DNA from 2 places in the Thermorhabdus hydrogeniformans genome. Region 1 is predicted to be linked to the other one. Evidence: a T-box and tRNA genes for the amino acid it is inferred to sense, from the RefSeq annotation. Region 1 holds a T-box; the other holds one or more tRNA genes.

The links. A T-box is a leader RNA that pairs with one kind of tRNA and senses whether it is charged. The one in region 1 lies ahead of ACKX14_RS10345 (valine--tRNA ligase), so its partner is inferred to be a tRNA-Val.
Region 2: it encodes a tRNA-Val, which carries the amino acid that the T-box ahead of ACKX14_RS10345 (valine--tRNA ligase) is inferred to sense. The anticodon was not compared.

The regions. Positions count from the first base shown of each region.
Region 1 covers NZ_JBJYKD010000020.1:12,623-15,826, forward strand. Annotated here, with positions in the region: gene ACKX14_RS10345 (valine--tRNA ligase) at 1-1,943, opposite strand, end outside; T-box leader at 1,984-2,191, opposite strand; gene ACKX14_RS10350 (undecaprenyl-diphosphate phosphatase) at 2,259-3,068, opposite strand; gene ACKX14_RS10355 (2-hydroxyacid dehydrogenase) at 3,096-3,204, opposite strand, start outside.
Region 2 covers NZ_JBJYKD010000005.1:35,023-38,226, forward strand. Annotated here, with positions in the region: gene pepF (oligoendopeptidase F) at 1-386, opposite strand, end outside; gene ACKX14_RS03590 (hypothetical protein) at 585-962, shown strand; tRNA gene ACKX14_RS03595 (tRNA-Ala) at 1,130-1,205, opposite strand; tRNA gene ACKX14_RS03600 (tRNA-Val) at 1,472-1,546, opposite strand; tRNA gene ACKX14_RS03605 (tRNA-Ala) at 1,552-1,627, opposite strand; gene lepB (signal peptidase I) at 1,706-2,230, opposite strand; gene ACKX14_RS03615 (N-acetylmuramoyl-L-alanine amidase family protein) at 2,330-3,064, opposite strand.

The DNA.
Region 1 (3,204 bases):
CAGTCGCAAAACTCGCTCCAGAAAAAGTCGTAAATTTTTTGAGCGGCCATACCTATTTCAAATTCATCGAGTGATTCTGTCACATCCCTGGTAACGTCATTTATCCTCTTCAAAATCCACCGGTCTTTCAATGTGAGCTGGGTTGTGTCTATTTCCCCGGACTCAAAACCCTCAAGGTTCATCATGACAAAACGGGAGGCGTTCCATATCTTGTTGGCAAAGTTGCGGCTTGACTCAACTTTCTCCCAGTAAAATCTCATATCGTTGCCGGGAGCATTGCCGGTGCTCAGGGTAAACCTAAGGGTATCGGCACCGTATTTATCGATAACCTCCAGGGGGTCTATGCCGTTGCCGAGGGATTTGCTCATCTTGCGGCCCAGGGCGTCTCTCACAAGGCCTGTTATGACCACATACTTGAAAGGCTCCCGCTTCATGAATTCCATGGCGGAGAATATCATCCTGGCCACCCAGAAAAATATTATGTCATAACCGGTGACCAGCACCGTGGTGGGATAAAAGTATTTGAGGTCCTCGGTATCGTCGGGCCATCCCAGGGTGGAGAAAGGCCACAGAGCCGAGCTGAACCAGGTATCCAGCACATCCGGGTCCTGCTCCAGGCGGTGACTGCCGCATTTCGGGCACACGGTCAGGTCTTGCCGGGAAACCGTCATTTCCCCGCAATCATTGCAGTACCATGCCGGAATCCTGTGCCCCCACCAGAGCTGGCGGGAGATGCACCAGTCGTGGATGTTTTCCAGCCAGTTCAGGTATATTTTCGTGAATCTCTCGGGTACAAATCTTACCCTGCCCTGCTTGACGACCTCTATGGCAGGCCCCGCCAGGGGCTTCATCCTGACAAACCACTGCTTGGAAACCATTGGCTCCACCGTGGTATGACATCTGTAACAATGGCCCACGCTGTGGGTCAAATCTTCTATCTTCTCCAGATGCCCTTTTTCATCCAGTTCTTTTATTATAAGTTTACGGCACTCATAGCGGTCCATGCCGGCATATTTTCCGGCATTTTCATTCATGCGGCCGTTCTCATCCATCACATTAATTACCGGAAGGTCGTGCCGCAGGCCCATTTCAAAGTCGTTGGGGTCATGGCCGGGCGTGACCTTCACAGCACCGGTGCCGAATTCCATGTCCACATAAGAATCGGCTATAACCGGGATCTCTCTGCCCACCACAGGAAGAATCAGGATTTTTCCGATAAGGTTCGCATAGCGCTCATCTTCGGGATTTACGGCGACGGCGGTGTCTCCCAGCATCGTTTCGGGGCGGGTGGTGGCCACCGTAAGATGCCCGGAGCCGTCTTTTAAGAAGTATTTTACATAATACAACTTACCGGTCTCTTCTTCGTGTTCCACCTCAATATCCGAAAGCGTGGTCTTGCATGTGGGGCACCAGTTGACGATATAGTCGCCCCTGTATATGAGCCCCTTCTCGTAAAGACGGACAAATACCTCCCTTACGGCGCGGCTCAAGCCTTCGTCCATGGTAAAGCGCAATCTGGACCAGTCGCAGGAGGCCCCCAGTTTTTTCAACTGTTTTATTATGGTTCCGCCGTATTTCTCTTTCCATGCCCACACCCTTTCAAGGAACTTTTCCCTGCCCACGTCGTATTTGGAAAGGCCCTCTTCCGCCAGCTGTTCTTTGACCTTTGCCTCTGTGGCAATTCCCGCATGATCGGTGCCCGGAAGCCACAGGGTTGAATAACCCTGCATTCTTTTAAACCTGATGAGAATATCCTGCAGGGTGTTGTTCAGGGCATGCCCCATGTGCAGCTGCCCCGTAACATTGGGCGGGGGAATTACTATGGTAAAAGGCTCTTTGTCGGGCGCCGCAGCGGCGTAGAAGAAATTTTCTTTTTCCCAGAATTCATACCATTTATCCTCTACATCCTTTGGGTTGTAAACAGAAGGAAGGTTTTTCTCCAACTGAAATCAACTCCTTTCATAATAAAAAAGCCGTTCGCCCAGAAAGGACGAAAGGCCTGCTTCCGCGGTACCACCTTAATTCTCCTGCGAGCGCTCCGGGCTTTAACGGGCTTATGCCGTCTCCGGCTACTATTTTCGCCGGAGAAGCTCAGGGGCGACCTTCAAAGTACCCTCCAGGAAGGCTTTCAGCCTTGGCCTCCCTCTCTGGATGGAGGATTGCTTCTACTCCTCCCCGTCAACGCTTTATAGAATTTTCCTGTCAATATTTTAAACTCAGGCGAAGCCGTTGTCAAGTTATGGGACCCGGAAGCCGGGTTAATTTACAATTCCTGAGGTAATCAGTAGTATCATGGCGACCCCTACCAGGATACGGTAATAAGCGAAGGGTTTTAAAGAGTTTTTTGTGAGGTATGACAGGAATTTGTCCACCGCCAGCAGGGCAACTATAAAAGACATCACAAACCCGATGCCTAGGGCCTGCCATTCGATGGCGCTCATGCTCGCAAATCCCTTTAACAGGGAATACGCGGTGGCGGCGAACATTGTAGGTATGGCCAGGAAAAATGAAAATTCCGCAGCCGCTTTAACGGAAAGACCGGCAGCCATACCGCCCATGATGGTGGACGCAGACCTTGACATGCCCGGAAAAAGCGACAGACACTGGGCCAGGCCGATAACAAAAGACTGTCCCAGGCCGGCCTCATCAATGTCGTCCACTCCATTTCGCCCAAAGGCTTTTTCCACTATGAGGATGAGAATTCCGCCGGCGATAAGCGCCAGGGCCACCGTAAAAGATGAAAAAAGGTATTTTTCGATGTAGTCGTTTAACAAAACGCCGAAAGCGGCCGACGGTAAAAATGCTATAAGCATTTTAAACCAGAGGTTAAAACCCCGCTGGCCGGGCAATATGTGGGCGAAGGAATCCACAATTTTTTTTCTGTAGTAGTATACCACAGCCAGGATGGCCCCCAGCTGTATCACTATCTCGAACATGGTGTGAAAACTTCCGCCTTTGAAACCGATTAAATCACCGGTGATTATGAGATGGCCGGTGGAGGATATGGGCAGAAATTCCGTAAGCCCTTCCACAACGCCCATAATAAAAGCTTTTGTCAGCAAACTCATTCCATATTCTCCTATCATAAAAAAATTTTATCTTTCGTAAACTTCGGGATTTACCACATGAAGCGGCCTTTTGCCTTCCAGAGCGGCCAGCAGGTTTTGGGCGGCAAGGCACGCCATTTGCGTCCTGGTCTCTATC
Region 2 (3,204 bases), on a different contig from region 1:
TTCCCATCGATAAAATTCAACAGTTTTTCCTCCGGCAGCGCCAGAATTTCCGGTTCAATAAAGGATAGGCCGCCTGCCACCTCCACCGAAAGTCTCACAGCCCTGTCGGCCAGCGCCTGGTACCTGGCGCGTGTGTTGTCTTCGTCTCTTCGCATCCTTGCATAGGTAAAAAGCCGGTCGTTTAACCGCCCGATTTCGTCTTTCAGCTTTAGAACCCGCATGAGGTTACCGGGTGAATTGATCCTGCCCCGGAACCCTTCCAGTTTTAAAAGCAGATTTTTTACCCGATTGAAATCCCTTTCCCATAGTTCATCGCTTTCGTATATATCCTCCAGTCTCCATTTGTATTTGGCGTCGATCTCATCTCTTGACGGCAGCCCGCTCAAAGCACATCATCCTTTCTCGAGATTTCGCTTTTTATTATACCCCTTTGTCCGCCGAATTAGAAAGGCCAAAGGCATAATTGAATACCTTTTTCTATAAGTTCTATGTTTTAATATAAAAAAATATGAGGATTTCTTGTATCCTTACGGCAGGAAAAAATGTATTAATATTGTAGGCCGAATAAAGGGGGCATAGATTAAGTGAAAACTTTCAGGAGGTATACCAGGATAACCGGCGGGCATTACATGGCAATGTTTATCATCAGGCGTCGCTCCGAGCCCAATTTTGCCTGGATCGTCTCCCTGTGCATATTTGATAGCAAAAGGGAATGCGAATACTGGTTCAGGCATCAGGAGCAGGTGGTAACAAAAAGACACTGCAGCTGCGGTCTGGAGGGGGTTAGGCTTGCCCTTCTATGGTTGAAGGATCTGGAACGGAAGATAAAAAGAGGCGACTTTATCGTCATCTACTGGACCGACGAGAGGAGGCACCGGGCGTTTAGTTATCTAAAAAGATTCGGTTATACGGAAGGGACATTTCTGGACAGACCATGTCTTATTTTTAGAAAATCATCCTAGCTTTACTTAATTTTCTGAAAAGGTCTTTCCGTATGTGTATATTCCAATCGATCCTGTCACAAAGTAATAAAAAACATAATAAAAGCCACCTGTTCCGATATTAAATCAAACAGGTGGCTTTTATTTCACCTGATTTTATTGTCTGAACGGTGCATTACAAAATAAATTGGTGGACGAGATGGGATTCGAACCCACGACCCCCTGAATGCCATTCAGGTACTCTCCCAACTGAGCTACTCGCCCACACGCAAGATATATTATACTTGCTTTTCCTCCGCAAGTCAAGTGGTTATTTCAGCAGGGGTGTGGTTATTTCAGCAGGGTGTGGTTATTTCAGCTTTCTATTAATTTCTCTCAATTGCTTCAATCAGCTTTAAAAGAACATTTAGGTATTCACGACAGGCCGTATAACGGCCTTTTTTTGCATTTTCGTTTGTAAATCCCTCATAAATTGCAACATAAACAAAAAACACAGAGCCTCAAAACCGCTCTGTGCCTTGCTTTGGATATGGTGGGCGCGGCAGGGATCGAACCTGCGACCTCTTGAATGTGAGTCAAGCGCTCTCCCACTGAGCCACGCGCCCGTATCTGGTGGACGTGAGGGGATTCGAACCCCTGACCCTCTGATTGCGAACCAGATGCTCTCCCAGCTGAGCCACACGCCCAAAAATCTGCTTCTGACGTAAAATTATTATAATACAAAGTCCGCCAAAATGCAACCCTGAACATAAAATCAATCAGAATCATTTCAGCGGTCCGATCCTGTTTAACGGCCAGATGCGATACGTGGCCTTCCCGACAATAAGCCTTCTTGGGACAAATTTGTTCTCCCAGAAACGACTGTCCTTAGAGTTGTTCCTGTTGTCGCCCATCATAAAAAAATGTCCCTCGGGCACCCTGTAAGGTCCGAAATTTCCCAGCATCGGTTCCTTCAAATACGGTTCGTTCACCGGAACGTTGTTCCTGTAAAGGGTGCCGTTCCTGATTTCTATCACGTCGCCGCCGACTCCTATAAGGCGCTTTACAAATGTCTGCCTCGTGTCGTCGGGAAATTTAAATACAACTATGTCGCCCCTCCGGGGTTCTCTAAACCTGTATACGTACTTGTTCACCAGTATCCTGTCGCCGATTTCGATGGTGTGGATCATGGAGCCTGTGGGCACTATCATCGGCTCGAAGACATACCCTCTTATGGCCAGAGCCAGGATAAGCGCAAAGGCGATAGCCTTGATCCACTCCAGTATCTCTTTTTTAACGTCTTTCTCCATGTCATCACCTGAAGTAAAATTTTGTAAGCATTAAAAATACCACAATCTATTATAACATAAAAACAAAAATAATAAATAACAAAGGCTTTCATAATTAAATTAAAAATAATCCTTTAGTCCTTCAAAAATGGAAGCGCACAGTTTGTGCTGAAAATCCTGGGAAGTAAGAAGGGCTTTATCCCCGGGATTTGTAATAAATCCCAGTTCCAAGATGACGCCCGGGGCATTTGTATTAATCAGCAAAAATAAGGAAGAATTGGGCAGAGGCAGCCTCGACCTTATTTTCTCGCCCGAAGACGTATACGCCTCTTCCAGCCTTTTTTGCAGTAAAGAGGCCAGACGCCTGCTTTCTTCGCTTCCCCTGAAATAAAGCACCATAGGTCCGCGGGTTTTTGAGGAGCTCTTTTCGGCATTGACGTGAATGCTTAAAAACACGTCCGGCCTCGCTTTATTAATGATATCCGCTCTTGCAATCAAATCCCGCTTATGGCGGTATTCGCTCTTGCTGTTGAGATGGTCCAATGCGGTATCGCTGGTACGGGTCATTATCACATTTGCGCCGTTTTTTTCGCACAACCTCTTTAGCTTTAACGAAATCTGGAGGTTTATATCCTTTTCAAGGGTGCCGTCGTCATCGTATGTGCCGCCGTCGATTCCTCCGTGGCCGGGGTCTATTACTATAACCCTGCCGGTTAAAGGCGCCATCATACGGAAGACATTGACGGCACGGCCAAAAACTAAAAACCTGCACACAAAGATCAAAATCATCATACCGCATAAAATCAGAATGACAGGCGGTTTTTTCCACATGCCGCGCCTTTCATAAGCGTTCACAGGAACATCCCCCCACAACGAGTTTATAATTTAAAAATATTTTTTTATGGGGGAAGATATTACTTTAGTCGCCAAATCATTTTATGAGAAATACTGTTCGCATAATTATTTGTAAGGTTTTTGCTATATTTGTCAAGTTT